DNA from 3 places in the Ferdinandcohnia sp. QZ13 genome. Region 2 is predicted to be linked to each of the others. Evidence: a T-box and tRNA genes for the amino acid it is inferred to sense, from the RefSeq annotation. Region 2 holds a T-box; the other regions hold tRNA genes.
The links. A T-box is a leader RNA that pairs with one kind of tRNA and senses whether it is charged. The one in region 2 lies ahead of argS (arginine--tRNA ligase), so its partner is inferred to be a tRNA-Arg.
Positions count from the first base shown of each region.

Region 1: it encodes a tRNA-Arg, which carries the amino acid that the T-box ahead of argS (arginine--tRNA ligase) is inferred to sense. The anticodon was not compared.
Region 3: it encodes a tRNA-Arg, which carries the amino acid that the T-box ahead of argS (arginine--tRNA ligase) is inferred to sense. The anticodon was not compared.

Region 1 is NZ_JAVIVW010000015.1:1,173,518-1,184,455, reverse strand. Features, by position in the region: gene RGU12_RS19730 (VOC family protein) at 1-271, shown strand, start outside; gene RGU12_RS19725 (cysteine hydrolase family protein) at 249-779, shown strand; gene RGU12_RS19720 (tetratricopeptide repeat protein) at 776-1,249, shown strand; gene RGU12_RS19715 (ribonuclease J) at 1,272-2,933, opposite strand; gene RGU12_RS19710 (nuclease-related domain-containing protein) at 3,228-4,220, shown strand; gene RGU12_RS19705 (DUF1801 domain-containing protein) at 4,432-4,854, shown strand; gene RGU12_RS19700 (VOC family protein) at 4,949-5,323, shown strand; gene RGU12_RS19695 (hypothetical protein) at 5,388-5,531, shown strand; gene RGU12_RS19690 (hypothetical protein) at 5,778-6,233, shown strand; tRNA gene RGU12_RS19685 (tRNA-Arg) at 6,499-6,572, opposite strand; RNA gene ssrS (6S RNA) at 6,696-6,890, opposite strand; gene RGU12_RS19675 (DUF3231 family protein) at 7,127-8,134, shown strand; gene RGU12_RS19670 (DUF4179 domain-containing protein) at 8,169-9,479, opposite strand; gene RGU12_RS19665 (sigma-70 family RNA polymerase sigma factor) at 9,472-10,014, opposite strand; gene RGU12_RS19660 (Type 1 glutamine amidotransferase-like domain-containing protein) at 10,130-10,765, shown strand; gene RGU12_RS19655 (NUDIX domain-containing protein) at 10,758-10,938, shown strand, end outside.
Region 2 is NZ_JAVIVW010000001.1:1,267,647-1,278,584, forward strand. Features, by position in the region: gene RGU12_RS06130 (S9 family peptidase) at 1-1,937, opposite strand, end outside; gene RGU12_RS06135 (YhjD family protein) at 2,115-2,480, shown strand; gene RGU12_RS06140 (competence protein ComK) at 2,513-3,064, opposite strand; gene RGU12_RS06145 (hypothetical protein) at 3,367-3,579, opposite strand; gene RGU12_RS06150 (IDEAL domain-containing protein) at 3,735-3,971, shown strand; gene aceA (isocitrate lyase) at 4,035-5,312, opposite strand; gene aceB (malate synthase A) at 5,332-6,921, opposite strand; gene RGU12_RS06165 (M48 family metallopeptidase) at 7,124-8,386, opposite strand; T-box leader at 8,548-8,755, shown strand; gene argS (arginine--tRNA ligase) at 8,800-10,485, shown strand; gene RGU12_RS06175 (MGMT family protein) at 10,512-10,817, opposite strand; gene RGU12_RS06180 (AzlD domain-containing protein) at 10,830-10,938, opposite strand, start outside.
Region 3 is NZ_JAVIVW010000015.1:1,053,486-1,064,423, reverse strand. Features, by position in the region: gene mgfK (gluconeogenesis morphogenetic factor MgfK) at 1-336, shown strand, start outside; gene whiA (DNA-binding protein WhiA) at 379-1,320, shown strand; gene RGU12_RS19045 (HPr family phosphocarrier protein) at 1,459-1,716, shown strand; gene clpP (ATP-dependent Clp endopeptidase proteolytic subunit ClpP) at 1,763-2,356, opposite strand; tRNA gene RGU12_RS19035 (tRNA-Arg) at 2,612-2,683, shown strand; gene RGU12_RS19030 (hypothetical protein) at 3,028-3,204, opposite strand; gene rpoN (RNA polymerase factor sigma-54) at 3,406-4,710, shown strand; gene RGU12_RS19020 (glutaredoxin family protein) at 4,737-4,982, shown strand; gene RGU12_RS19015 (sugar-binding transcriptional regulator) at 5,171-6,190, shown strand; gene gap (type I glyceraldehyde-3-phosphate dehydrogenase) at 6,362-7,369, shown strand; gene RGU12_RS19005 (phosphoglycerate kinase) at 7,555-8,739, shown strand; gene tpiA (triose-phosphate isomerase) at 9,022-9,789, shown strand; gene gpmI (2,3-bisphosphoglycerate-independent phosphoglycerate mutase) at 9,782-10,938, shown strand, end outside.

The DNA of each region.
Region 1 (10,938 bases), on a different contig from region 2:
AAAGGAAGGACAAACCTCAAACTTCATTGATGCAAAAGGCCATGAACGATTTTCCGTAACCTTTGAGGTTGATGGTGTACAAGCTTTAGAGAACTTACATAAAGAATTCAAAGAACGTCATATCACGGTCGGGGAAATTGAAGACCGTGGTCACGTCGGGAAAAACTTTGTATTCGAGGATCCGGATGGTAACCTATTTGACGTCTGGAGCGAACTTAGTCCCATTTTTAAAAAGAGGAGGAATGAAAATGCAAGCATTACTAGTGATTGATGTCCAAAACGGAATTGTCAATTTTAAAGATTTTAGCGAAGAACTTACCAAAATTCAACACATCATTCAAGATTTTAAAGCGAAAAAGCTACCTGTGATCATGGTTAGGCATTTTGACAAAAATGAAGAGAACCCTCTTCACAGAAATTCAAGCGGTTCGGAGATTCATGAATCAGTGAGAGATTTTGCAGATTATATAGTTGAAAAAGAGACACCGAGTGCATTTTTTCAGACGAATCTTGCATCCATACTAGAGGAATTAGGGGTTAAACATATTTTCATAACCGGTTTTGAAACCGAATTCTGCTGTATGTTTACTGCAATTTCGGGATATGATCGAGGGTACAAAGTAACCTTTATTGAGGATGCTACTGGGACAACGAATACCGAAGATACATATGAGATGAAGGGACTCGATATTAAGGATTTTGTGGGAACCGTCCTTAATTGGTCAGAAACAACAGAGGTTCTTTATTATGACGAATATAAGGAGACCTATCAGAAATGAAGCAAGCCATAGAACTTAGAAAAGAGGGCAAGCTCAAAGAATCGAACGAAAGACTATTGAGGTTAGTAAAGGAGAATCCCGAGGATCCCCAACTAAACTATCAAGTTGCTTGGAGTTTTGATGTGTTAGGGTTGGAATCGGAAGCTGTCCCTTTTTATGAAAAGGCAATTGGATTAGGTTTACAGAATGAAGATTTGGAAGGCGCCTTATTAGGTTTGGGCAGCACCTATCGAACACTTGGGGAATATGAAAAATCCGAGGCTACTCTGTTAAAAGGGATAACGTTATTTCCAAAAAACCACGCGATAAAGGCTTTTTATGCAATGTCGCTTTACAATCTTGGGAGACATCAGGATGCAATGGAACTTCTTTTAAAAGGTTTAGCTGGGACTTCGAGTGATGCGTCCATCCAAAGGTACAAGCGTGCCATCGAATTTTATTCCGATAAGCTAGATGAAGTTTGGAACTGAAATAACCCTCCTGCTTGGAGGGTTATACTTCTATGATAAACGGTAGAATCATCGGTTTGCGTTTTGTTTGTGCAAATAAATATTGTCCTACTGCCTTTTTAATCTCCTTTTTCATGGCATTCCACTGGTACTTGTTTTCACTTTGCAAATTAAGAATCGCTTTTTTTACGAGGCGATTTGTCTCTCGGAGAAGCTCTTCAGAGTCTCGATTGAACACAAAACCGCGCGTAATCGTATCGGGTCCAGAGATGATTTTCTGATCTCTTTTACTTAGAGTGACCACAATGACGACCATCCCATCCTCAGAAAGTTGCTTACGGTCACGCAGAATAATATCGCCAACATCGCCAACACCAATCCCATCCACATACGTATCACCGGACGGAATTTTCCGAGTTTGGCGCGCCTCCGAATGTTTCACATCAACCACATCGCCATTTTGAATGATAAAAATATTTTCAGGCTCTACTCCAACAGATACTGCAAGAGATTTGTGTTGGTGAAGCATCCGGTATTCCCCGTGAATAGGGATAAAGTATGTTGGTTTCATTAAAGTTAACATCAGCTTGAGATCCTCCTGAAAACCATGACCGGAAACATGCATTCCAGTCGAGCTTCCTCCATATAAAACAACTGCCCCAAGCTGGAATAAATTATCGATGATGCGAGACACATTTTTTTCATTGCCAGGAATCGGACCTGCCGCTAAAATAACCGTATCTTCTGGGAGAATGTGCACATCGCGATAGCTGGCATTTGAAAGACGAGCAAGCGCAGCCATCGGTTCCCCCTGACTTCCTGTACATAAAATGCAAACTTTCTCCGGTGCGAGACTTTCCACTTCCTGGGCATCAATCAGCATGCCATCGGGAATGTGAAGATAGCCACGCTCAACCGCCACATCCACGACATTCACCATACTTCTTCCTAGCAGGGCGAGCTTGCGGTTCGTTTTCATCGCAGCAGCGACAACCTGCTGAACCCGGCTAATATTCGAAGCAAATGTTGAGACAAATACCTTTCTTTTCGCTTTCATAAAGGCTTCCTCAATAACGTCCCCAACCTTGGACTCAGTCGGTGTCGATCCTGGTCGCTCCGCATTCGTACTTTCGGATAATAAAACAAGCACACCCTCACGCCCGATTTCAGCCATCCGATGAATATCTGAGTGCTGGTCATTCACTGGCGTTAGATCAAACTTGAAATCTCCCGTATGTACAACCTTGCCTTCTGGTGTATCAAACACTATCCCGAGGCAATCCGGAATACTATGATTCACTTTGAAAAAGGAAACCTCTGTTTTGCCAAATTCTAGCTTAGATTCAGCATCAATCGGAATTAGTTTGGTATCTGCAAGAAGACGATGTTCAGTTAGCTTCAATTCAATTAACCCAAGCGTAAACCGAGTCGCATAAATCGGTACATTGAGCTTTTTAAGAAAATAGGGAATCCCGCCAATATGGTCCTCATGCCCATGCGTAATCAGCATTCCGCGGATTTTTTCCCGATTTTCCTCCAGATATGTCAGGTCCGGAATAATCAAATCAATTCCAAGCAAGCTCTCGTCCGGAAACTTCCCCCCGCAATCAATCACCAAAATATCATCCTCATACTGAAGCACATACATATTTTTCCCAATCTCATTAATCCCACCAAGTGCAAAAATGGACAATCCATTCTCCATTACACACGCCTCCTACTTCTTACATCGTGTCCTTAGTTTTACCAGAGGTCGGTGGAATTATTTATAGGGTGTTCCAGAATATGTAAGGTTTAGTTATGAGGATATTGATGTGAACTAGTCTAACGCCCATAGAAGTGAAATAACGACCATAGAAATAAAATACTGGCCATAGAAGTAGATCTAATGACCATAGACACAAAATAACGACCATAGGGATAAAAAATATAAAAACTTTGAAGGAATTCACAAAAAATTGTAGAAAAAAGACTTATCAAATACAAAGGAGTAAAATAAATGAACAAAAAAGAATTAAAAATTCCACTAAGGGTGAGGAAATTAAAAGCATTATTAGGACGATTGTCAGAATCTCATCCAAAATATCAAGAAATTAGCGATGAATTTCATCGAAGGATGTCGGGTTACCGCGGAGAACAATCTTTGCAATATTATTTAACCTTTTTGAAAGAAAACAATTATCTAATCTTCCATAATCTTCGTCTTCCAGATATCTCCGGTAAACATTTTTTTGAAATTGACATACTTCTAATTAGTCCCACATTTTTATTAATCATCGACGCAAAAAACTATCGCGGAGAACTATATTTTGACTGGAAGTTTGACCAATTAATCCAAAGCTACAAAGATACTAGAAAATCGTATAATTGCCCTGTCACTCAAATCACCAGACATCAGCTACAGCTTAAAAGACTTCTAGAAACCTTCAAAATCCCCTTAACTCCAATTGAAACCCTTGTAATTTTTACAAATCCTAACGCTTTTATTGATGCCAGCAAAGACTTTAAATACTATAACAAAGTAATTAAAAGCCCGAGTTTTCTTCAAAAGATTGAGTTGTTTGAGAAAAGGAACAAAAGAGTAGTTTTAGAAAAAAGTAAAATACAAAAACTTTCAAAATTACTCTTAAAACATCATACACCTCATGACCCAGATATATTGGCACAATTCGGAATAATGGAGGATGAACTCATTAAAGGTGTACGATGTCCGAAATGCGACTTCCTTCCAATGAATCGAAAGCAAAGATCATGGACTTGCCCTTCTTGCCACTATTCTTCTTCCAAACCTTATTACAATTCTTTAAAGGAGTATATTCTTCTCTTTGGAAACACGATTACAAATCGCCATTTGCGAGGTTTTTTAGGTATTCAGTCGATATCTACTGCAAAACACATCTTAATTTCATTAAATCTACAATATAAAGGGAGCTATAAAGATAGAATTTACTTAATAAACGAGGAAGCATTAAAAAATATACACAATAATTGACCATAATACGAATTGCCTCAAACTTTACTGTCACTATTCGAAAAATACTGTTACTATTGCAGATTTACTGTCACTATCTGAATTTTACTGTCATTATTTTAAAAATACTGTCACTAGCACTCCCACAATAAAAAAAGCAGGAATCCCCACCCAACGTCTCGAATAAATAAACAATGTCAATCCTACTACTAAAAAGGAGGACCACCAAACAATGTACGAATTAAAAACAAAAGAAAACGACGCAAGTGTGATTGAATTCATTGAAAAAGTCGATAATCCGAAAAAGAAGGAAGACGCTTACAAGCTATTAGATATTTTTACAGAAACGTCTGGGTATCCGGCTAAAATGTGGGGTCCGAGCATAATTGGGTTTGGTTCTTACCATTACAAATATGCAACTGGTCACGAGGGCGATGCGCCACTTGTTGGTTTTTCACCACGCAAAGCAAAAATTAGTTTGTATTTTGCAACTGGCGATACGAAGCGTGAGGAGTTACTCGAAAAGTTTGGCAAACATACATCTGGAAAAGCATGTGTCTACATCAACAAAATTGCGGATATCGATGTAGAAGTACTTAAGCAACTTATTACCCAATCGATAAAATTCTTACAAGAGACTTACCCATCCGAATAAGCAAAACTAATACCAATACATAAAATTAATCAAATTTAGTTATCCCCTGAAATGGAGTACGATGAAGGTAGCTTACAAAATAGGGGGAATGAACATGGCTTTTAAAATTAAAGCGATTGACCATATCCAACTTGCTGCTCCAAAAGGGAGCGAAGAGGAAGCGCGGCACTTTTATGCAACCATTTTAGGCTGCCAAGAAATCGAAAAGCCCGATACCCTTCGGAAAAATGGCGGTGTTTGGTTTTCGTATGGATCGGTGCAAATTCACATCGGCATTGATGAACCATTCGTACCCGCAAAAAAGGCACATCCTGCCTTTGAAATCCAGAACCTTAAAGCCTTAAAACTAAATCTAGAAAACAACAATGTGAACACAATGGATGACAATAATCTCCCAGGTGCCAATCGCTTATATGCCTTTGACCCGTTCGGCAATCGTTTGGAATTTTTAGAATGGAAGAATGCATGAACAACGAGCTGAATGCCCACAATATGGCTAATGTAGATAATCGCCAATGTTGGAGGTGGTCAGTTTGCCAAAGGATACAAAAGAGGAAAGTCTTGAAATATTTTCAAATGATGCGCTACGTGGAAAGCCTTATCTTGATATCGATCGCACAATTACTGAAGGAATATCGGTATATGCTCAAAAAGAAACGAAAACAAAGGAAGTGTAGAGGCTTGAAGCCTCTTTTTTCTTTGCTAAAAAAATAGCCCCTATCTAGTTAGGAGCTATTCAGAACGTTCCAGATTGAAAGCTATAGAATTTACGCTGCATCCTCAAATGTTAGAGAAAGTATGTTTGATATATTTCGGATTCATGCATCCTACGGGGTGCTTTTTTAATAAAGAATCCAAAATCTGTATTTTAATCCTATGTAAATTGTCTTATAATTAGATGAATTTAAGGAGGATTATTATCTATGTGGAAAAAATTTTTAGAGTTGTTCATTAAAAAGGCTTGGCCAGTTATTAGAAAGTTATTGGTCAAATATGGTAAAGAGATTCTTGAATTTGTATTTGAAAAAGTTACAGAATTATTTAAGAATTGGATAATAGGAATGGGTAAGGAAAAAAAGGCGAAAGCTGAAGAATCCTATGAGAAAGCTAAGGCAGCAACTAATCCTGAAGAAAAGAAAAAATTTGAATTCGAATATGAATTTTATAAAAAAGAAGCAGAATCCTATAAAGAAAAGATTAAAGTTATGGAAGAAGAATTAGAGAAACTTAAAGAAACACTTAGAGAAGATATTAACAAGAAAACAACGGATTTAAAAGCCGAAGACTTATTCTCTACAAACTCAAAGGATTCCTACAATCCGTTTGTCTTAAAGGATACAAATAACATTCTAAAATTAGAAGATAAAAACGATAACTAATACAATATTAAAGCCTATCCTTTTGGGGAGGCTTTTTAATTTACTCCTCAGTGGGGGAGGTTAGAAACAGGGGCTGTAGGAACAGTCTCCATATTGAGTTTTTTTTGATAATCTGGTTCGGAAATAGTTAGGAAATGCAGTCTAAAATCACATAAATAAAATCCGCCACCCATGCCTAATTCTGACTCGAACAATAATTATTTCAAAACATAAAAAAGACCACAAAACCCTTTATTTATAAAGGTTTCATGGTCAATCTTCTTAGCGTCCCAGATTGGAATCGAACCAACGACCTACAGCTTAGGAGGCTGTCGCTCTATCCTACTGAGCTACTGGGACATGATGAAATTGTAAAAGCACTTCAGAAAATAATTATAGAATTAATTAGCACCAACGGTCAAGACATATGAATGCCAAATAAAAAATCCATCCCCCTCTTGGGAAATGGATTAGCATGTAATTGGAAAAGCCACAATTGCCGTAATACCCTAAGAAAGTTTAAAACCACCACTCCTCAAAGTGGGTGTTTGCAGAAACGTTCCTGTATGTCCTTCATGTCGCCATGGACGAAGGCCTGCCATTCCAGTTTCAATGTTAAACTCCCTATTTCAGTTCAAAGGTTAAACTTTATTATGATTACGAACAATGTAGCTTGTATTTGTATACTACATGATTGAATCGTGGAAATCAAATGTAAAAATCATCCAAAATGTTGAACTTTGTCACTTGATTTTAAAGATGAAATTGGGTGCAACCTCAAACCCTGATGAAACAACAATCTTTCACGTAGATACGAGGGAATAATGTCGAAAAATATTTCGAAAGGCTAGATTCTTGAATACATCCGCTCATCTTGCAAAATACTAGATAAAAAAGTAATGAGGAGATAGGAAATGAAACCCAACAACGAACAACTTACTTCAGCGGAAATGGGAAAGCTTTGGGCAGTTTATATGGGGAACACAATGGCTATTTGCGTGTTAACCTATTTTCAAAAACATTGTCAGGATCCTGACATCATGGAAATCTTAAAAAAAGCGAAAAGCACCAGTCAAAAAATCACTGACGACATTACGAAGATTTATAATAAAGAAAACTTCCCTATTCCAATTGGTTTTGATGTTAAAAAAGACGTAAACATAGATGCTCCTCGGTTGTTCGCAGACGAATTTTACCTTCATTATCTAAAATATACAGCGAAAGCAGGGCTAAGTCTTTACTCCACAGCAATACCCATGATGATCCGGCCAGATATAAGAGATACGGTAATCAAATTTGATGTGGACACGATCCATTTTTTAGTTGATTTAAATGAAACTTTAGAAAAAAAGGGTTATTTAACGAAACCACCGGTTATCCCAATTCCTAAAGAAGTAAGTTTTGTAGAAAAACAAAACTATTTAGCTGGATTTTTCGGTGATGTTAGACCACTCCATGCTTTAGAAATTGCACATCTTCAAGATAATCTTGAAAATAATGTAGCAAGTAAAGGACTATTGATGGGATTCAGCCAAGTGGCAGAGCGTAAAAAGGTGAAGGAATTTATGCTCCGTGGCAAGGAGATTACAATGGATCATATTAAGGATTGTTTAGCAAAGCTTCACGAAGAAAATTTGCCGGGGCATCCATTACTTGATGATTTAGTGGAGGCTTCAACGATTCCACCATTCTCAGATAAATTAATGACGTTCCATAAAATTGATATGTTCTCGATGAAGATAAGATCCTATGCAAATGCAATGTCACTAAACGGCAGACGAGACCTTGGGCTAATGTTTAGCAAATTCATCTTGGATATTGGGCGTTATGTTGAAGATGGCGCCAATATCATGATTGATGAGGGATGGTTTGAAAAACCCCCACATGCGGTTGACAGAAAAGCACTTACAGATGGTGAATAACGAATAAAGTCAGGCAACAGGGCCTGACTTCTTTTTATGGTAATGTAATTTCAAAAGGTTCAAACGTAATTGGCTTAGGGAGTTTAGTAGCCTTAAATTTGACGTCTTTAGTCTTTGTCGCTTCAAATTCCTGCATGAAAAGATTTCCTTTAATTCGTTTCGCAAAAGGATTGTCTTGGAACGTTAAATCCTTGCCATCCTTCGATTCTAACCATGTTCGATTCATCGTTAAGTTATCGTCAAATGGGAACTCACTATCCAATTCAAAATACACGACTGTTTTATCATCAAGAAACTCAACATCCGTTACGGTTATTTTTCCTACCTCGCCTTGGTCGATTTCAACTGGAAGTGTTTCGATTAATGAAACGGATAGCTCCTCAAAAGTACCCATTTCAGTTGGAATCTTATATGGAAGGATCGTCAAGCTTTTCGCTCCATCTTTAATTGGTGTAAAAAGATAATCAAGGTTTGCAACCTCAACTCCGTCGATGGCTTCCCCATGCCCACTTCCAGAAAGACTTCGTAGAACTCTACCCTGATCATCGATCATAGCAAAATGTAAATCCATATAAGGATCAATTTTTGTGTTGTTAGGGTCAACTTTTACTTGAACAGCTAAATCTGTTCCGGCCGGGCCGATCTTCACGGACTCTACAGTCACTTCCGTATCATAAATGACGTTTGTTAGGTTTGGTCGAATAACCGTCACTTCATTTGATTGCTTCACTGGAAATTCAAATTCCCAATTACCCGCTATTAGCCCGACAGCATCAATGATGACCTTCATATCAAATTCTTCCGGCAAATCTTCTGTCGGCTTAATATCCATGACTACTTCATATTTAGAGGGGGTAATAAATTTTCCAGTGGTACCTGCACCAAAATTAATCTCTTTTCCGTTCACCAAAATGGTAGGTCGCTCAATATCGCCAATTGCAATGAGTGACTCGTGGGTCATGCCAAATGTTAGCCGAGTACCATCATAAAAAATTTCATTCATTGTTAGTTTCACACCATTATCTTTGGCAGTCCGGTTAACGACTTGAGTAAGCCCACTTTTACCTGCGATTTGCAGCCCTTCATCACTGGACTCATTGAAAAACGTTCCGACTAATGGAATTTCAGACGCAACCTTGGCTAATGTTGGTGAAAAAGTAGCCGACCCTAAAAACAGGATAAAAGCTGCAGCAACTGATCCGATGGTTGTTAAGATTATTTTTATGCGTCGTGGTTTCTGTTTATTGTGTTCATTAATGGTTTGTTGAATAATGCGATCAAGCTTCTCAACGGGCACATGAATGTTTTCAAGCTCTTTATTGAACTCAGGGTACTGTTTACTCATTCACAATGACCTCCTTTAATTGATCTCGCAATAGGGCAATCCCGCGGTGTATATTTGTTTTCACGGTTCCTTCTGGACAGTCAAGAAATTCAGCGATTTGCTTGATTGTGTAGTCCCTGTAAAAGCGTAAAACTAAAACGGTTTTATATTTCTCATCTAATCCTTTTATGGCGTTCAATAAGTCGGAATCAGCTTCCTTATCTGTGTACGAAGGAGCCTTGCTTTCAAGGAAATCCCGTTCCATAGGAATCACTCTCTTTTTCCTGCGCAGCTGATCAATCGCAGTATTTATCAGAATGCGCGTAATCCAAGTTGAAAAATATGTATCATTTTTTAAATCCTTAAGCGAGGTGAGGGCCTTATAAACTGTTTCCTGGAACACTTCAAGTGCATCATCCTCATTTTTCATATACAAATAGGCCATTTTATAAAGTTTTGTTTTTTCGGTATTAATTAATTCCTGAAATGCCCGGTTATTTCCCTTTTTTGCTTTTGTAACCAGTTTACTGATATTCAAAACTCTTCCTCCTTTCATCTATTAGTTAGAGAAACTAGTCATGCAAAACGTTTCAAATATATAAAGGATTTTAGTCGTTATTATCGAAATACATATAAATCTTATCATTTTCAAAAAAGGGCGGAAGATAAAAATGAGAGAAACACATCTATTTTTGTTTGGGGGAGGACCTCCTTTTACTGATAAATTAGGGGAACGGTTTGCGAGATTTGCTGGAAACAAGACTGCGAGGGTGGCCATTTTGTTTCTTAAGCGGCCAGGCTGGCAAGAATATATGCCGAGCTACACGAAGGTTTTAGAAGACAATGGAGTGCGTGATTTTTATTATTTTGGACTTTCGGAAAACCCAACTCATGACCAACTGGGTCAGCTAGAAACATGCACCGGGATTATTATTGGCGGCGGGGTAACCGAGCTTTACCGTACTTATATTGTCGATACTCCCGTAGGTGATACCATTCGAAAAGTGTTTGATGAAGGCGTTCCTGTTGCTGGATTTTCAGCAGGAACTTTAGTCTCCTGTGAACATTGTGTTATCTCACCAGAAGATGCGCTGCAACAAGAACAGTTATATTTACTAGGCTTAGGCTTGTTAAAAAACTGTGTCATATCCGTCCACTTTTCAGAATGGAACGAAGAGAAGAACCTGATAGAGGCGGTTTCAAAATTGAAAGTTCCTGGCTATGGAATCGACGAAAACTCTGGGATTTATTTTAAAAATGGACAGTTGGTTGAACACGAGGGAAGTGAGCCCTATCTCTATGATTAGACAAGCGGTGGGGGCAATTGTCTATAAGGAAGATCAATTTCTGCTCGTACATAAAGTAAAAGCTAGTTCGGAAAAGATACCAGGTGAGTGGGATTTCATCAAGGGTGGAATTGAAGATAGTGATGAATCACCTCGACATGCGATACTCCGAGAACTTAAAGAAGAAACAGGCT
Region 2 (10,938 bases):
AATTTTGGGTTTCCGCTTCGTGACAATTCATGGTTGGCACCAGGGAAACGAACAAATTTCGTTGGTTTCTTTTGGTGCTTTAATGCCACGTAAAACTGCTCTGCTTGTTCGATTGGACAACGAAAATCACGCTCACCATGGATAATTAATAGTGGAGTCTCCACATTTCCCACATATTTTAATGGTGAATGATCCCATAATTTTTCAGCATCTTCAAGGAGATTACCTTTGAGTTCCCATTCAGTAAAGAAGTATCCAATATCACTTACCCCATAAAAGCTAAGCCAATTTGAGATGGAGCGTTGTGTAACCGCTGCTTTAAATCGATTTGTATGTCCAACAATCCAATTTGTCATGAAACCACCATAGCTTCCACCTGTTACTCCAAGCTTTGTTTCATCAACAAAATCAAAATGGTCGACAGCATAATCAGTTGCTGCCATGACATCTAAGTAGTCTTTTCCTCCATAGTCGCCTCGGACAGCATCCACAAACTGCTGACCATATCCATGACTACCACGAGGATTCGTGAAGACAACCACAAAACCCTTCCCTGTTAAAACCTGAAACTCATGGAAATATGTATTTGCATACATCGCATGAGGACCACCATGCACTTCGACAATAGTCGGATATTTTTTGCCTACTTCATAACCAAATGGCTTCATGACCCATCCATTAATTTCCCAACCGTCTGGAGCATTGAATGTAAAAGGCTCTGCATTGGACAATTCAACCTCTTGTAAAAACGCTTCATTCACATGTGTAAGTCGATTCAATTCACCTGTACTCAAATCTAAGTAATAAAGATCGCCAGGCTCTGTTGGTTTACTGATTCCTACCACTGCCTTATGATTATTTACGGTTAAGGCAAACACGTGTTGATTTTCAAATAATGACGGATACACTTCTCCTTCAATGGAACCGTAATAGACTCCCGTATTGCCATGGTTAGTTAAGAGAAAATAAAAACTTCTGCTATCGTCGTTCCATATTACACCAGGGTTTGAACCGCCTAATTGGAAGTCGGCAGCAACACAATCGCCAACATATGCATCGAGTTCACTTGTTAAACAAGTGAATTCTGAGCTATCAACTGTGTAAAGCCAGATTTTCGGCAATGTTGCACCTGCAAACTCTTGTTCATGTCCAATGATTGCAATATATTTGCCATCTGGTGACCAAGACGGCAAGCCAAAGTTACCAGTACTACCCGTAATTTTATGGTAGCTTTTATCTTCTACTGACATTACATATACATCAGAGATTAAATTATAATCTGAATCCTCACTTATATCGCCAACGAATGTGATTTTCGTTCCATCTGGAGACCAACCACCTGCAGCATAATCATATTCTCCTGCTGTCAATTGCTCTATTTCACCAGAAGCGATATCAACTAATGCAAGATGTTGATTTTTATTATCTAAAAAGCCTGCAGCATCAGATTTGTAACGAATACGTTCGACAACCATTGGTTCAAGCTTCTTCTCATCTTCATCATTTTTCTGCTTTTCCTTATCTGTGATGCTTTCATCCGGAGCTAAAGAAGTTGTAAATAAGATTTTTGAACCATCTGGAGACCAGATCGGATTTCTGGCACCATTCACGCAATATGTAAGTTGTTTCGGTTCACCACCGTTCACACTCATAACAAAGATTTGCTGTTTGCCTGGACGATTGGATACGAACGCGACTGTTTCTCCATCAGGAGACCAACGTGGCGACCCATCTCGAACATCCCCAAACGTCCACTGTGTAACATTCCCGTCTACAGTTCCAACATATAAATGTGAGTTATATTCATGCTTTTCCTTATTAATCTCTGTTTCCACAAACGCATAGCGCTTCCCATCTGGAGAAAACTGTGGATCATTCACTGATTTTAATTCATATAAATCTTCCGCAACGATTCCTCTGCGTTTTTTCTCTGTCATCCTTCTCCCGTCCTTTATTACAGAATTGTCAAAGTAGTTAAGTACTTTCTCTTCCATTATGCACTACAAATTAAATTATTTCGACACTAGAAATAATTTTTCCTTCATGTTTATTGATTCTTTTAAAAAAATGTTCTATTATAAATACAAACATACGTTCTAGAAAGAGGGATAATCATGACAAGAATTCCTGAGGATGACCGTGATATTTTTGAAAAAGCCATCTTCTTACCAATGGTTCTCACCATCCTTAATCGTGATCTTTCAGCAATAGAAACAGCTGGCTTTAAATTAAAAAAGCCTTATCTCCATTTACTTGAACATACCATGAAGAAAGTTCAAAAAGACCTCTATACAATTAAACTGCAAATGAAAAAGAAAAATATGAAGGTATGGGAAAAACAAAGAGATGAGGCATTTACCCTATTTTCATTCATGTATCGAGGCTATGAAGAGGAACATAACTACTTTAACCCACGGATTCGAAATGAGGTTCAACAGCTGCTCGAATCTTATTTGGTCGAAAATAATACCAGTGAGTAGCAAATGGCAATATAGGCAGAAAGTTTTTTAGATCAGATATCAGATTTATTGGGTAAGCAATCGTTGATTTGAGGATTTATGACGAAATTAATGCGTTTATTCGATTTATCCATTCGATTTGTGACGATAGTCCGCAGTTGTGCAGTTCTATGGAGTTGGTTTTGGAAGGAGCCCTTCGAGATTTGTAGTTGAATGGCTTGCTTATTTGTAAAAATAACAGTCGTTTCCTCATGTAAACTAAACTTGCAATCTGAGACATAATGATGAGACAGCCATGCACATTCCTGCTTTGTTGGAGAAGCGGTTGGAAATAGAAAAATCTTATTGGAAGCTTCTACAATGATTGGAGCCTTATGAGTCACCCCCATAATTTCACGCGTTCCTTCTTGCCGACCTTTAAGTGAGCTTCCAAAATAACGGCAGCTTCGGTCGACAATCTCAGTAGGCTTCATGGCTACTACATATTCACCTTCTACTTCAAGCACTCTTGAACAGGTATGATTTCCCATTTCAATTGGAAGTACTGCCATTGTGTCAGGGTTGATCTCATATTCCACTAAATAATTGCTATTCTTAACTTCCATTCATTCATCCCCTTTCAAATTGTTTTAATTTTTAAACTAATGTAAGCATTTCCATAATATCACTTCTAGGTATTTATAACTATACCGTTCACAAAAAGTTCACAAAAAAAAGTGGACTTCTTTTTAAAATGCTCTTTTCACAACGAAAGAATATTTTTAAAAGAATTCCACAAAGCCTTTTAATTGTCTAGCTCAAGGCGTCATCAACTCTGGTCTAACCAATCGCTTCTAAATGTAAAAACACCTTCTGCCAGTGCTTGTCTTATGCTTGTCATCGATGGGCGGACGCGTATGCGCTTTTCTCATGAATTCTCATTTATTTGACCAAGTTCCTTTTCAGCAAGATATGCATTTGCTTGTTCTAATGTCGTATGCTCATCAACCGAATTACCCGCATAGACTGATTCCGAAAGAAAAGGATTATTTGTATCAAGTGAGTTTGACATCCCGAAAACTGGATTTAAGGGGGTATTCATTGGGATATCGTGATTTGTATGCTCATTTGGATTTTTCATTTTTTTCCACCTCCATTATTATGATGCATGAAAATTTAACAAATCATACTCCCATTTTGAGTATTCCAAATAAATTTTTAAAAAGTCCAAAAATTCAGTTGATTTTACATCACTACCTAAATATACTATTAAAAAGGATTTAGGGGTGAGATTTCATGAAGAATAGAAAAACATACTCTGAGATCATGAGGTCACGAGATACTAAAAAGTTTAAAACACCTAGGGAATCGATATTAGACATATATATTCAAATGATTATTGATGAGAGCCTATTCAAACGAAAAAAAGAGCTTTTGGAAACGAAGGTTAACGAAGCGATTGACACCAGAAATGAAGGTTTGTTTATGAAAGCATCGGCTGAATACCGAAAACTATTTAGTAAAACATTGTAGAATTTTTCTTAAAATCACATAAAAACTGACTAACAAAGATGTTAGCCAGTTTTTTCATGAATCTTACTTCGTGAATTGCGCTTCTTCTGTAGATCCCTTTAAAGCAGTTGTTGAAGATGTTCCACCTGTGATAACCTGGGCAACTTCATCAAAGTACCCTGTGCCTACTTCACGTTGATGCCTTGTTGCTGTGTAACCATACTTTTCACTTGCAAATTCAGCTTGCTGAAGCTCTGAATATGCCCCCATTCCTCTTTCTTTATAGCCTCTTGCCAATTCAAACATGCTATGGTTTAAAGCATGGAATCCTGCTAACGTGACAAATTGGAATTTGTACCCCATTTTTCCGATTTCCTTTTGGAAATTCTCAATTGTATCTTCATCAAGTTTTTTCTTCCAGTTAAATGATGGAGAACAATTATATGCTAACATCTTGCCAGGGAACCTCTCATGAATGGCATCTGCAAAGCGCTTGGCCTGTTCTAAGTCTGGCTCAGATGTTTCACACCAAATCAAATCAGCATATGGTGCATACGCTAAACCGCGTGCAATGGCTTGATCAAGTCCCGCTTTTGTCCGGAAGAAGCCTTCTGGTGTTCGTTCACCTGTAATAAATGCCTGATCAACAGGGTCAACATCGCTTGTAATAAGGTCTGCTGCGTCAGCATCTGTTCTTGCCACTAAAATCGTTGGAACCCCCATAACGTCCGCTGCAAGTCGTGCAGAAATTAAATTTCGAACGGCAGTTTGCGTTGGCAATAATACCTTTCCACCTAAATGACCACATTTCTTTTCTGATGAGAGCTGGTCTTCAAAATGTACGCCAGCAGCTCCTGCTTCAATCATGCCTTTCATAAGTTCAAATACATTCAACTGACCCCCAAAGCCGGCCTCAGCATCGGCCACAATTGGAGCAAGCCAATCAATATCCCCTTCATCCTCTAAATACTGAATTTGATCAGCACGCTGTAAAGCTTGGTTAATCCGCTTTACAACACTTGGCACACTGTTAGCTGGGTATAAGCTTTGGTCAGGATACATGTGGCCAGATAAATTCGCATCTGCCGCAACCTGCCAGCCACTTAAATAGATGGCCTTAAGACCCGCTTTAACTTGCTGAACAGCTTGATTCCCGGTTAATGCACCTAGAGCATGAATATAATCCTCTGTATGAAGAAGATTCCATAATTTTTCTGCCCCTCTACGCGCTAACGTATGCTCAATATCGATTGAACCGCGTAAGCGAATAACATCCTCAGCATGATAGGGTCTTTCAATTCCTTTCCATCTTGAATCCATTTCCCAGCTTTCCTGCAATTTTTGAATTCTTTCGTTTGTCATTTTAAATTCCTCCTTTTATTTATAAAATTTCATATCCAGGAATAGTCAAAAATTCTACGAACTCATCATTTGTAATTAATTCCTCAAAAAGATTTATTGCTTCCGCGAAACGCCCTGCTTCAAATGCTTCACTACCAATTTCTTGTTTTATTTTTTCAAGTTCTTCTTCTTGTAGCTGTTGAACAAGCTCAAATGTGACCTTTCTTCCATCCTCTAAAATCCCCTTTGGATGGCGTATCCACTGCCATAATTGTGCTCTAGAAATTTCTGCCGTAGCCGCATCCTCCATGAGATTATGAATTGGCGCTGCACCATATCCGCGAAGCCATGATTCGATATATTGAATCCCAACATTGATATTCGTACGTACACCTTGCTCTGTTATGCTGCCTTTGGGAACAGCAATAAGATTCTCGGCGGTCACTTGAACATCCTCACGTTTTTTATCAATTTGGTTAGGTCCTAGCATAATCGTATTAAAAACCTGCCTAGCAACAGGTACTAGCCCTGGGTGAGCAACCCATGTACCGTCATGGCCATTATTTGCTTCACGTTCTTTATCCGCACGTACTTTATTAAAGGCTTCCTCGTTTGCTTGTGGATTGTTTTTTACTGGTATCTGGGCTGCCATTCCACCAATCGCATGGCACTCTCGCTTATGACAAGTCTTAATGACATGCTGTGAATACGCACTCATAAATGGAACTGTCATCGTGACTTCTGATCGGTTTGGTAAAATCACATTCTCTATATTTCGAAATCTCTTTAAATAGCTAAAAATATAATCCCATCTCCCACAATTGAGACCTGCGGAGTGTTCTTTTAGTTCATATAAAATTTCATCCACTTCAAATGTTGCAAGAATTGTTTCAATTAGAACAGTAGCTTTAATTGTTCCTTGGGGAATTCCTAGCTCCTTTTGCGAAAAGGTAAATACATCATTCCACAGTCTTGCTTCTAGGTGGCTTTCCATCTTCGGTAGATAGAAATAAGGCCCGCTTCCATTCTCGATTAACACACTCGCATTATGATAAAAATAAAGTCCAAAATCTAGTAAACTCGCAGAGATTCTCTTCCCTTCAAGTTCAATATGCTTCTCTTCTAAATGCCAGCCTCGTGGTCGAACAACTAGTGTTGCAATGTCATCGTTTAATTGATACGTTTTTCCGTTTGGATTTTCAAATGTAATCGTCTTTCTTACAGCATCCCGTAAATGAATCTGCCCCTCAATCACGTTATTCCAAGTAGGTGCATTAGCATCCTCAAAATCTGCCATGAATACTTTAGCTCCTGAGTTCAATGCATTAATGATCATTTTTCGGTCGACAGGTCCAGTAATCTCAACGCGGCGATCTTGTAGGTCTTTCGGAACCGGAGCAACTGTCCAATCCCCATTCCGAATATGTTCTGTTTCGGATAAAAATGTGGGCATGATTCCTTTGTCGATTTCGCACTGTCTTTGCTGTCTCTTTTCTAACAATTGTTTTCTTCTTTCTCCGAAGTTCCGTTCTAGTTTTTCAATGAAGTTTAATGCCTGAGGTGTCAAAATTTCTTCATACTGCTCATTCATTTTTCCTGTAATCTGAAGCCCTGAGGTTTGTATCGTCATTTTGTCCCAAACACACCTTCCTCGTATTGTTATAATACAGTTTTTTAATACTAAAAGTATTATATAACAGACTTTCCAGAAATGGAACATTTTTCTGTATATTTTATATAACAATTTTCAAAATAGTAATTCTGTACTATAACAACACAGCAGTAAAAAAACCTTGTTTACAGAAATAGATCCGTAAGCAAGGCTCTTTCGTTTATTTTTCACCCTTTTCAAATTCGTTTGTATACGTAATTCTTTCAAGCATCGTCGGGTGTCCATATCGGAAAATTTTAACTAGGAATGGTGGGTTCACTTGACTTAGACCCGCTTTTGATAATTCCTGGAATGACGAGACTGCTGCCTTATTATCCTCGGTCATTTCAAGTGCATATAAATCAGCTGACTTTTCCTGGTGTCTTGAAACTGCGTTCGAAACTGGATCGGATAAAAAGCTTAATACCGAAATTAATAATAAAAACACAGGCAAAACCGCAATATCTTTGACACTTGAAATTTTAAATATATGACCCCATTTACGAATCATAAAGGTCATGAGTTTACTGATAATAAAGAGTCCCACTAAGGTTAACAGCAAATAACCCGCAATTCCGACGTAAATATGTTTCATCACGTAATGTCCCATCTCATGGGCCATAATGAATAAAATTTCATCTTCATTTAGTCGCTGAAGAGTCGTATCCCAAAGCACAATTCGAGAATTAGAGCCAATTCCTGTTACATATGCATTCAACGCATTTGTCTTTTCAGACATATTCACTTCAAATACGTGGTCTGCCGGGATATCTGCACGATCAGCCATCTCAAGAATTTTCGTTTCCAATTCTTTATTTGTTAATGGGAAAAAGTCGTTATACAATGGGTCGATAATAACTGGCTGTACAAACATGAGAAACATTGAAAATGGAATCGACAGCAGCCATGCATGAAACCACCATCTTTTTTCATTTCTGCGAATTAGCCAGAATAAGACGCCCACAATTACAATCATTAATGCATAATTCACCCAAAAATCAATCAGGAGATCCTTCATCCAGCTTTGTGTGGATTGAACGGTAATATTATACGTTTTTGAAACATTGTAGCTAATCCAAGAAAGTGGAAAGGATAATACTTCGACAAGCAAGGATAACCAAAATAGATAAATCGCCGTTTGTAGAATCGAAAATTTAGCTGACACTTTTGACCAATCACGAAACTTTGCAGAAATACCGATCACAAGTACCAGTATATAAATCAACCATTCGAATGGTATGTTCAGGAAAAACAACAGGTTCCTGATTTGTGAATACTCTTCACTTAACAATAGTTCACGTTCATTCATAAATGTCTGTGGATCTGCCGGACTTCCTTTCAGCTGAGCAGGTATGTCCGTATTTGCCCCGAAAAATAAATACCATGCTATAAATAAGCCAAAAACAAGATAAACTCCAAGTGACCAACCGATTACTTTTTTCACTAAGCTGTCCCCCTTTATGTACAACCCTCTTACTGTATTTTAGTTTAATTTAGTGCTAGTTAGAACATTGACTTTTACTATCATCCATTTTTGCCAAAGATAAGTTTTGAAAAACGAGTTGATTTTTTTAAGAGAATTAGATATTCTATTTAAAATATATCTGAAATTCATTGATGAAGAGAGTAGTCATGATGTAGGCCAATAGCGAGTTGGGGACGGTGGAAGCCCAATGGTGAAATCAAGATGAACCGCACTTCTGAGAAGTTCACCTGAATATGATGTAGGGTGTGCCGGGGGAACCCGTTACTTATTAAGCTTGGTTCATCATGAACAAATGGAGTGGTACCGCGGGTAAATCTCGTCTCTTTTTTTAGAGACGGGATTTTTTTTATTTTAGATTGGGGGGGGTAAATATGAATGTCATAAAAACGTATGCCAAAGAAATATCAAATCAACTTAAGGGTGCCTTAACATACGAAGAAGTTTTAAAGCTGATTGAAAAACCTAAATTCCAAGAACAAGGCGATCTTGCTTTTCCATGCTTTACACTCGCAAAGCAATATAGAAAAGCCCCAGCGGTTATCGCACAGGAAATCTCCGCTGCGATACAAGGACCACTTTTTCAAAAGATTGTTGCCGAAGGCCCTTATGTCAACTGTTTTCTTAACAAACAAGAAGTGAGTAAACACGTCATACAAACCATTCTAACTAAAGGATCTCAGTATGGAAGCCATAATCTTGGGGAAGGTGGTACTGTTACGATTGATTTTTCCTCCCCTAATATTGCGAAGCCCTTTTCGATGGGACATTTGCGCTCAACCGTGATAGGGAATGCTCTTGCCAATATTGTGGAGAAATGTGGCTATCAGCCAGTTCGAATCAACCATCTTGGTGATTGGGGCACTCAATTTGGAAAACTCATTGTGGCATATAAGCTTTGGGGCAATGAGAAAGCGGTTCAAGCGAAGCCCATTACTGAACTACTCCAGCTTTATGTACGCTTTCACTCTGAAGCTGAGACGAAGCCGGCCCTTGAAGATGAGGCCAGATTATGGTTCAAAAAACTTGAGGATGGCGACGAGGAGGCCTTATCTCTTTGGCGTTGGTTTAGAAAGGAATCGTTAAAGGAATTTTCTCGGATTTATTCCTTACTTGATGTTGATTTTGACTCCTATAATGGTGAAGCATTTTACAATGATAAAATGGATGCTACGATCGAAAGGCTGAATAATAAAAAGTTGTTATCTGAATCAGATGGTGCAGAGGTCGTTGATTTATCAAAAGAGAACCTTCCTCCTTGCTTGATTAAGAAATCAGATGGAGCCACTCTTTATGCAACACGAGATGTAACAGCAGCCATTTATCGGCAAGACAGCTACCATTTTAAGAAGGCAATCTATGTGGTTGGTCATGAACAAAGCTTGCATTTTAAACAAATCTTTCTTGTATTAGAAAAGATGGGATATGAGTGGGCTAACAATATGGTTCATGTTCCATTCGGCTTTATTTTAAAGGACGGAAAGAAAATGTCCACTCGTAAAGGAAAAATTGTTCTTTTGGAAGAGGTCATTCAAGAAGCCATTAGACTTGCGAAGGAAAATATTGAACAAAAAAATCCATCCCTAGAAAACAAAGAAGAAATTGCGCAAATGGTGGGTGTTGGCGCAATCATTTTTCATGATTTAAAAAATGAACGACTCAACAATATCGAATTCTCACTAGAGGAAATGCTGAAATTCGAGGGTACGACTGGTCCATATGTTCAGTATACACATGCGAGAGCTTGCTCAATTTTACGAAAAGCAGCACTTTCAAGTACACCAATTGCAGGGCTTTCCGATTCTCATAGCTGGGCTGTTGTAAAGCTTCTCACCGAATTCCCAGCTATCATCAAAAGAAGTATGCAGCTTTATGAGCCATCTGTTATAGCAAAATATATCATTGAACTTGCTCAAGAGTTTAATAAATATTACAGCCATGTAAAGGTTCTTCATGAAGACGACGAAATGAACGCTCGAATCGCATTGGTCCGTTCTGTTACAATTGTTCTAAAAGAAGGCCTCCGGTTACTTGGAGTAAAAGCTCCGGAGGAAATGTAAAAAGCCTAGGATTTAGTCCTAGGCTTTTATTCTGGATGATATTGATATTTTGTAAGATCAATTGAACGGTTCACAACTTCTATCCCTTCATCCTCAAGAAAGATCATTTGGGCAGCGTGAGTTTCTTCGTCACGGATTGTGAGTTCACCTCTAGAGTTAATCACCCGGAACCAGGGGAGATTGTATTTTTTACTCATTGAGTGGAGAACTCGCACAACCTGTCTTGCGCCCCGCGGACTTCCTGCAAGTTTTGCTATCTGCCCATACGTCATGACCTTTCCTGGGGGGATCTGCTTAATAAGCCTAATAACATTTTCGGTAAATGGTTTCATATTGTTTATTCCTTACATAAAAAATGAATAAATACTTAGTGCAAGAATGGAGCTTAATACGACGACAATGACATTAGCCCCTAAATAAGCGACAATAAAAGCGACTCCTGCACCAATGATT
Region 3 (10,938 bases), on a different contig from region 2:
GCAAAAAAGGTTTATATTTGTAACGTGATGACCCAGGCAGGGGAAACCTTGAACTATACAGCAAGTGACCATGTGCAGGCTTTGAATGATCATATGGGCTTGAGGTTTATAGATACCATTTTGGTCAATGATGGAGATATCCCGGAGCGCATTAAGGATAAATATGCAAAAGAGTTGGCGAAGCCAGTTGTGTATGACGTAGAAAGGCTTTCTACTTTAGGTTTATCCATCATTAATGATAAAATAATTTCATATGATAACGATGTAATCAGACATGATACAACAAAAGTAGCAAATCTTTTATATAATATGGTTTTAGAAAATAAAAACGGGTGATTGAATAAATCACCCCTCATTATAAAAAGGAGGGTGGAACCTGTGTCATTTGCATCAGAGACGAAAAAAGAACTAACAAACCTAGACATCAAAGAGTGCTGCGCAAAAGCCGAGCTTTCAGCTTTGATTCGAATGAATGGCGCACTTTCCTTCTCCAACCAAAAAATAGCGGTTGATATCCAAACGGAAAATGCTGCTATCGCGAGAAGAATTTATACATTACTGAAAAAATGCTATAATGTTGGTGTTGAGCTCCTCGTTCGTAAAAAAATGAGACTCAAGAAGAACAATGTATATATTGTTCGACTGATTGAGGAAGCAAAGGATATTTTAGAAGATTTAAAGATTTTTGAAGGTTTTTCCCTACATCAAGAAATCTCTCCTGCCCTCGTTGCAAAGAAATGCTGCAAACGCTCCTATTTACGCGGGGCTTTTTTAGCAGGGGGTTCAGTAAATAACCCTGAAACCTCCTCATATCATCTTGAGATTTTTTCATTATATAAAGAACATAATGATTCTCTTTGTGAATTAATGAACGTTTTCGATCTCAATGCCAAAACATTAGAACGAAAAAAAGGTTTTATTACGTATTTGAAGGAAGCTGAAAAAATCACAGAATTTCTCAATGTTGTTGGTGCTCACCAGGCATTGCTTCGATTTGAGGACGTACGTATTGTTCGCGACATGCGAAATTCAGTGAACCGTCTCGTGAACTGTGAAACAGCTAACTTAAATAAGACAATCGGCGCTTCCATTCGTCAAGTAGAAAATATCCGCTACATTGATGAAACAGTCGGTCTTGGCATTTTACCAGATAAGTTAAGAGAAATTGCTGAGCTCCGAGTGGCCTACCAGGATGTCACTCTAAAAGAGTTAGGTGAAATGGTAACATCCGGAAAGATTAGTAAATCTGGAATTAACCACCGTCTTCGAAAAATAGATGAAATTGCCGACAAGCTCCGTGCAGGCCAATCGATCAAATGAGTGTTTTGTTCACTTGGAAAGAAATAAAGCGCTATCATTTTGAAACCTTTTTGGTTTATTCTACGTATGAATAGAAAACTAATGAGAAAAAAACAAACAACTTAAGAATTGCACACAAATTTGAGGAGGAAGAAAAAAATGGTTGAAAGACATGTTGAGGTTGTATTAAGAACGGGATTACAAGCACGCCCTGCAGCAATGTTTGTTCAAGAAGCAAACAAATATTCTGCGGACATCTTTTTAGAAAAGGATGGGAAAAAGGTTAACGCAAAAAGCATTATGGGGCTAATGAGTTTAGCGATTGGCTCAGGTGCAACCATTACCCTAATCGCAGAAGGAAACGATGAAGAAGCTGCGGTTGAAGCTTTAACTGAATTTGTTCAAAAAGAAGCATAAAAAAATCCTCTCACGATATGATGTGAGAGGATTTTTATTTATTTACTTATTTATTGTTATCTTGTGGGTACATAACCTTGTCAATAAGACCATACTCCATTGCTCTTTCAGCAGTCATGAAGTTGTCACGGTCTGTATCTCTTTGAAGAACCTCTAATGGTTGGCCAGTACGTTCTGATAAAATTTGGTTAAGCTTTTCGCGTAAGAATAGGATACGCTTAGCTGCGATTTCAATCTCAGTTGCTTGCCCTTGTGCTCCACCAAGTGGTTGGTGAATCATAACTTCACTGTTTGGAAGCGCAAAACGCTTGCCTTTTTCACCAGCTGCAAGTAAGAAAGCACCCATTGATGCAGCCATACCGATACAAATAGTAGAAACCTTTGGCTTAATGAACTGCATTGTATCATAGATCGCCATACCAGCTGTGATTGAACCACCTGGGCTGTTGATGTATAAAGAAATATCTTTTTCAGGATCCTCAGCTGCTAAGAACAATAACTGAGACACGATTGAATTGGCAACATTATCATCAATCGCACTTCCAAGCATGATAATACGGTCTTTTAATAAACGTGAGTAGATGTCATATGCGCGCTCTCCACGGTTTGTTTGTTCAATAACTGTAGGTATTAAATTCATTTTACTTCCTCCTTCAAACAAATTAAAAGGTTTGTTATGTATTTCCATCATACAATTAAGGTCAGTAAAGGTCAAACAATTCGCTTTACTAACTTATACTATTCTACAAACGAGTATCCCATACCTCTTTAGGCAGGGAAAAAATCAAAATTTCATACGTATTCCATCATAACCGATTTGGCGAGATTTAAACATACATCTTGCAATCAAAAGCTTTCTATCCTATAATGATGAGTGCAGTTTCATCTAAAACATGCCCTCGTAGTGTAGTGGATAGCACAAGAGATTCCGGTTCTCTTATCGTGGGTTCGAATCCTGCCGAGGGCGCTACAAGAAAAATGACCAGAGAAAATCTCCTGGTCATTTTTTTATTAAATAAGGTATCCGTACCCTCAACTGTTCAATATCGTACGAAAATGGAACGACAATAGTGTAATCGTCCCCTCACCGGTTCAAAATCGAACAAAAAGGGAAAGCAAATGGCGTAATCGTTCCCTCATGGGTTCAAAATCAAACAAAAGGGGAACGCAAATGGTGTAATCGTCCCCTCACTGGTTCAAAGTCGAACAAAAAGGGAACGCAAACGACGTAATCGTCCCCTCACTTTTCTAAATTCTAAAAAGATGGAACGAATAGCGCCATCCCCCACAATCCTTTACTTTCAAATCAACCTAGTTATCCTTATACCCCAGTGTACCGTCATACACATCCTCATCAACAGGATTCACAGCCCACATCGTTTGAATCGGATCGAACTCTGATGCAAACTCTTCTTTGTTTTTATTTTTCTTTGCTTCATCAAGTGTCCCAGTGACTGGGCCTGTGTATATGATTTCATTCTTTTTCAACAGTAATCACCTCTTTAAGGTAGATTCTTTCAAAAAATGAATAAAAATGCGTGCTAAAATTTAACTTTTTCGATACGATAGAAGTAAGATAAAATAAACGATATATCATTTAGTCAAAATGTTTATTAAAATTGTGAATAAAAAAGTAAACGCTTCCATATTATTGAATCACCTCAAGGAAGGGGGAAACAATGAGTGAATATGCAAACTGGACTTTTTCAGCAGCAATCTTTAAAGCTAGTCATGACAAAGGAATTAACGCAGGCAATTACTCTTTTACAATACTCTTCTTTGGATTTGACTAAATTTCTAGAAGAGCAAACACTAGAAAATCCCCTCATTGATGTAAAACCATCAGATTTTGGACGACCAAAAAAAATGAAGGTTACAAAAGATACGTATATAAATCCAATCGACTATCTAAGTAAAAAAGAAACAACGTTATACGAGCATTTACTCACACAGATTTCTTATATGAAACTAAACAACACGAAAAAACAGACGGTCGAATATATCATCCAACTACTCGACAGTAATGGTTATTTGTATTTTCCTACAGAAGAAATAGCAAGGGATCTTAATATCGATAAGGAATCTATTGAAAATGCGATTCAAATTATTCAAAGCTTAGATCCGATAGGAGTAGGAGCAAGGTCTCTGCAGGAATGTCTTCTCCTGCAATTGCAGGTACTCCAAAATCGAAACAGGTTAGCGGAGACAATTATACAAGAACATTTTGAACGATTCGCCGAAAAGTCATGGAAGGAAATCGCTAAGGACCTAAATGTAAAGCTTTTTGATATCCAACAGGTCTTTGATTTTATTCAAACGCTAAAGCCGAGACCAGGTGCTGCCTTTCATGGTGGAGAAGCGCATTATATTGTTCCGGACATTGATATACAGGTAGAAGGCGATGTCGTCACAATGAAGATGCAAGACTCGTACCTGCCAAAGGTATCGTTGAACCTCCAGTATTATCAGCATTTTTTAGACGAAAAGGATACCAAAACAAAGTCCTATCTTCAAGAAAAAGTAGATCAATGTCAGTGGATCATGAGAAGCTTGGAGCAACGAAAAATGACCTTGCAAAATGTCATGAGTGAAATTATCAATCGCCAAATCGATTTTTTTATAAAGGGACCAGCACATTTAAAACCGCTTATTATGAGTGAAGTTGCGGATGCTCTTGAGATTCACGAATCGACAGTCAGCCGAGCGGTAAAGGACAAATTTGTGCAAACTCCTTTTGGAATTTTTGAGATGAAGTACTTCTTTAGTCGGAATATCCAAACAACGGGTGAAACGGATACGTCGTCGACGCAGGTGAAAAATGTAATGAAACAGATGATTGAAGAGGAGAATAAACAAAAGCCTTTGTCAGACCAAGAAATTGTCAGTATACTTGAGAAGGAGCATGGTATTCTTGTATCGAGACGAACAATCGCAAAATACCGTGACCAATTAAACATACCTTCTTCGACAAAACGAAAACGGTATAGCAAGTAGATTGGAAGTGTAAGAAGTTGAATCGCATTCAGGTAACCATGTATTCAAAGGAAAATTGCTCTCTTTGTAGCAAAGCAAAAATCGTGATTGAGGAATTAAGCAAGGATTACCCTTTAGATCTTCAAGAAATTGATATTTATAAAGATGACCAACTTTTGGAAAAGTATCAAATCATGATTCCGGTAATCGAAATCGATGGAAATGAAGTAGAATATGGGATCATTCATAAAGAAACAATCCAAGAGTACTTGGATCATTTATTGAAAAAATAAAGTTTATCACGACTGCCTAAAAAATAGGCAGTTTATTTATTGCTTTCTTTTAAAAGTATTGTTACTATAATCATGTAGCACGACGATATTTAATTTTACTGATGTGTTTTTTTTTACTGTAAGCGGGACATAATATGTCTCACCGGGACAAAAAGAGTCCCTTATGGTAAAAAAGGGGAAATGAAAAAATGAGTTCAATCATTGAGGTACAACAAAAATTATTACCCGATTTACTCGAGGTTATGCAAAAGCGCCATGAGATCCTCAAATACATACGACTTATGCAGCCGATAGGAAGAAGGAATCTTTCAACGAGTCTTGGTCATAGTGAACGTGTCCTCCGCGGAGAAGTTGAGTTTTTAAAAAAACAAAATCTCGTGGACTTTAGCACGGCTGGTATGAGCTTGACAAAAGAGGGCGCGGAGCTTTTAAAAGACCTTGAGGATGTTATGAAGGAAGTTTTAGGCTTAAGAGTTTTAGAATCGAAACTTAAGGAGAAGTTAAATATAAAAGAAGTGATTGTCGTCCCAGGCGACAGTGACACGACTCCTTGGGTGAAGAAAGAAATGGGAAGAGCTTGCGTTTCAAGAATAAAACAAAGGCTTTTTGGAGAAAATATCGTCGCAGTTACTGGTGGTACGACCCTTGCTGAGGTGGCAGAAATGATGACCCCGGATTCGAAAGGGAGAAGCATTTTATTCGTACCAGCAAGAGGTGGTTTAGGAGAACGAGTAGAAAATCAAGCAAATACAATTTGCGCAAAAATGGCTGAAAAAGCCTCGGGTGATTATCGACTCCTTCATGTACCTGATGTTGTGAGCAATGAAGCGTACCATTCATTTGTGGCAGAACCATCCATTCGAGATGTCTTGAGTTTGATAAAGTCATCAAGTATGGTTGTCCACGGAATAGGAGACGCTATTACAATGGCAGAGCGTCGCAAGACAGATAAAGAGGATTTGAAAAAAATCATTGAATCTCATGCGGTCGCAGAAGCTTTTGGCTATTATTTTGACGAAGATGGGAATGTTGTCCATCGCGTCCAAACGATTGGAATCCAGCTAAAAGATCTTCCCGCAATCCATGATGTGATTGCAGTAGCTGGAGGAGCTTCGAAGGCAATCGCCATCCAAGCTTACTTAAAGCAAGCCCCGGGAACTCTGTTAATTACAGACGAAGGTGCTGCGAAAGAGTTAATAAAGGGGTAACACCCTTTTCATAATTAACTTTATTCAGTGAAGTTCTACTGAATAAAGTTAAAGCCTCCGGCGGATGCCACAGATTTTCAAAGTTTCGAGCATGCTCGAAAAAATCTGGGCCCAAATACGCCAAGGCGCATTTGATTTTTTAGGTTTCACATACAAAAGGAGGAAATCAAAATGGCAGTAAAAGTTGGTATTAATGGTTTTGGACGTATTGGTCGTAACGTATTACGTGCGGCTCTTAAAAATCCTAATGTAGAAGTAGTAGCAGTAAACGATTTAACAGATGCAAACATGTTAGCTCATCTATTAAAGTATGACTCTGTTCATGGTGTTCTTGATGCAGAAGTATCTGTTAATGGAAACAACCTTGTTGTTGATGGAAAAGAAATTCTTGTTAAAGCAGAACGCGACCCAGCTCAACTAGCTTGGGGCGACCTAGGTGTTGAAGTTGTTGTTGAATCAACTGGTCGTTTCACAAAGCGTGCAGATGCTGCGAAACACTTAGAAGCTGGTGCAAAGAAAGTTATCATTTCTGCTCCTGCAACTGATGAAGATATCACAATCGTTATGGGCGTTAACGAAGACAAATATGATGCAGCAAACCACAACGTTATTTCAAATGCTTCTTGTACAACAAACTGCTTAGCACCATTTGCAAAAGTTTTACATGAAAACTTTGGAATTAAGCGTGGTATGATGACAACTATTCACTCATACACAAATGACCAACAAATTCTTGATTTACCACATAAAGACTATCGTCGTGCTCGTGCGGCAGCTGAGAACATCATTCCTACAACTACTGGTGCTGCAAAAGCTGTTTCTTTAGTATTACCTGAGTTAAAAGGTAAATTAAATGGTGGAGCTGTTCGTGTTCCAACTCCAAACGTGTCACTTGTTGACTTAGTTGCTGAATTAGATAAAGAAGTAACTGTAGAAGAAGTAAACGCAGCACTTCGCAAAGCTGCTGAAAATGAGTTAAACGGAATTATGGGTTACAGCGAAGAGCCACTAGTATCTGGTGACTATAACGGTAATGCAAATTCTTCAACTATCGATGCACTTTCTACAATGGTAATGGAAGGCAACATGGTTAAAGTTATCTCTTGGTATGATAACGAAACTGGTTACTCACACCGTGTAGTTGACCTTGTAGATTACCTTGCATCAAAGGGACTATAATTTTACCGTTTGATTAGTATGTCACATTTATCAAACAGTAAAACACATTATTCTTGGAATCCTAAACAACAATAACTATAATAGAACTTGTGAGGGGAAGGGAGTGTTCCCTTCCCTTTTTGATGTCATTTAGACAAATGCCACAGAACAAGTTTTGAATATTACATAGAACGGAGGCCTTCCCAGTGAATAAGAAATCAGTAAGAGATATTGATGTGAAAGGCAAGCGAGTATTCTGTCGAGTTGATTTTAACGTTCCAATGCAAAATGGTCAGGTTACGGACGAAACTCGTATTCGTGCAGCATTACCAACAATTGAGTACCTTCGTAAAGAAGGAGCAAAAGTTATTCTAGCAAGCCACCTTGGTCGTCCAAAAGGAAAAGCGGTAGACGAACTTCGCTTAGACCCAGTTGCGAAACGATTAAGCGAGCACTTAGGGATCGAGGTTCGCAAAACAAATGAAGCGTATGGTCCAGAGGTTGAACAAGCTATATCAGAAATGAACGATGGCGATGTTCTTTTATTAGAAAACGTTCGTTTCTATCCTGGAGAAGAGAAGAACGATCCGGAACTTGCAAAACAATTTGCTGCATTAGCTGATGTATACGTAAACGATGCATTTGGAGCTGCGCACCGTGCCCATGCTTCTACAGCTGGTATCGCTGAGCACCTACCAGCGGTTGCAGGTTTCTTAATGGAAAAAGAAATCGAAGTACTAGGCAAAGCACTATCAAATCCAGAACGTCCATTCACAGCGATTATCGGTGGAGCAAAGGTTAAGGACAAAATCGGAGTCATCGAGAACCTCTTAGAAAAAGTAGATAACTTGATCATTGGTGGAGGTCTTGCTTATACATTCGTAAAAGCACAAGGTCATGAAATTGGTAAGTCTCTTTTAGAAGAAGACAAGATGGATCTTGCTAACGAGTTCATCAAAAAAGCAAAAGAAAAAGGTGTAAACTTCTATATGCCTGTTGATGTAAGAGTAGCAGATGATTTCTCTAATGATGCGAACATTAAAATCGTTCCTATCACGGAAATTCCAAGCGATTGGGAAGCACTAGATATCGGTCCAAAGACAGCTGAAATTTACAGTGATGTAATTCAAAAGTCTAAGCTTGTTATTTGGAATGGTCCAATGGGAGTATTCGAATTAGATGCATTCGCTAATGGTACAAAAGCTGTTGCACAAGCACTTGCTGATGCAACTGACACGTATTCTATCATCGGTGGAGGCGACTCTGCTGCAGCGGCAGAAAAATTCGGTCTTGCTGATAAAATGAGCCACATTTCAACTGGTGGTGGAGCATCATTAGAATTCATGGAAGGTAAAGAGCTTCCAGGAGTCGAACTACTTAACGATAAATAATAAAATTTATCTAGATTTAATGTCTAGTTCCAGGCGCCATCGGCTCGAGGTCACAAGCCAATCGCTTCGGAAGGTAAAATACACCTTCTGTCAGCGCTCGTCTTGTGCTTGTACTTGCACAGGACAAGGAAGGCTTCGAGAGCATGGTCCTCGCACGAAGAAAATGCATAGCATTTTCGAGGAAGTGCTGACAGCGACGTTTGCCACAGGACGTGGCAGTAGTTAGTCGATGTTCCACGTCAAGGCGCCTTGCACTTTTCTATTCGAAAGGGATGGTGAAACATGAGAAAGCCAATCATTGCAGGAAACTGGAAAATGAATAAGGTTCTTTCAGAAGCAGTTCAGTTTGTAGAAGAAATCAATGGTCTAATTCCATCACCAGAAAAGGTTGATTCTGTTGTTTGTGCGCCAGCACTATTTTTAGAGCGTCTGGTTGCAAACGTAAAAGAAGGAAACTATGACCTTAAAATCGGTGCACAAAACATGCACTTTAAAGAGAGTGGAGCATTCACTGGTGAAATCAGCCCAGTGGCATTAAAGGACTTAGGTGTTGACTATGTGATCCTTGGTCACTCTGAACGCCGTGAAATGTTCGCAGAAACCGATGAAACAGTTAACCAAAAAACACTTGCGGCATTTGCACATGGATTAGTTCCAATCGTATGCTGTGGTGAGACATTAGAGCAACGTGAAGCAGGTCAAACGAATGACCTTGTTGGAACACAAATCGAAAAAGCATTAGCTGGTCTTACAGCTGAACAAGCGAAAGAAGTTGTCATTGCCTATGAACCAATCTGGGCAATTGGAACAGGTAAATCTTCTTCTGCTGAAGATGCGAATGAGGTTTGCGCACACATCCGTAAAGTTGTTGCTGAACAATTCTCACAAGATGTGGCAGATGCTGTTCGCATTCAATACGGTGGTAGTGTAAAACCAGAAAACATTAAGGAATACATGGCACAACCAGATATCGATGGTGCTCTAGTTGGTGGCGCTAGTCTTGATGCTACTTCTTTTGTTAAGCTTTTGGAGGCAGGTAGCAATGAGTAAATCACCAGTTGCACTAATCATCTTAGATGGATTTGCATTTCGCGATGAAGTAAAAGGAAATGCGGTTGCCCAAGCAAATAAACCAAATTTTGATCGCTATTGGAACAAATACCCGCACGCTACTCTACAAGCAAGTGGTGAGGCTGTTGGTTTACCAGAAGGCCAAATGGGGAATTCAGAGGTAGGGCACTTAAATATCGGAGCAGGCCGTATTGTCTATCAAAGCTTAACCCGTGTAAATGTTGCGATTCGCGAGCATAAATTTGAAAAAAATGAAACCTTCCTTGCAGCCATGAAGCATGTAAAGGAAAAAGGTACAGCACTACACCTATTCGGTTTATTATCTGATGGTGGTGTACACAGTCACATTGATCACCTTTTTGCACTGTTAAGACTCGCTGCATCTGAAGGTATCGAAAAAGTGTACATTCACGGCTTTTTAGATGGAAGAGATGTTGGTCCACAAACCGCGAAGATCTATCTCGAACAGCTCGATGAAAAAATCAAGGAATACGGTGTTGGTGAAATTGCAACCTTGTCTGGCCGTTATTATTCAATGGACCGTGACAAGCGTTGGGAGCGCGTTGAAAAATCATACCGTTCAATGGTTTACGGCGAAGGTCCTACATATAAAAATGCATTCGAACTTGTTGATGACTCCTATGCAAACGGCATTTACGATGAATTCGTATTACCATCTGTCATTGTAAAAGAAGACGGTTCACCGGTTGCAACCATTCAAGACAATGATGCTGTCATTTTTTATAATTTCAGACCAGACCGCGCTATCCAAATTTCAAACACATTCACAAATGACGATTTCCGTTCATTTGATCGTGGACCTAAGCATCCTAAAGATTTATTCTTTGTGTGTTTAACGCACTTCAGTGAAAGTGTTGATGGATATGTGGCATTCAAGCCAACAAACTTAGATAATACTCTAGGAGAAGTCCTTTCACAAAACGGATTAAAACAGCTTCGCATTGCCGAAACTGAAAAATATCCTCATGTGACATTCTTTATGAGTGGTGGACGTGAACAGGAATTCCCTGGAGAAACTCGTATTTTAATCAACTCACCTAAGGTTGCAACTTATGACCTTAAGCCAGAAATGAGTGCTTATGAGGTGAAGGATGCACTTTTAAAAGA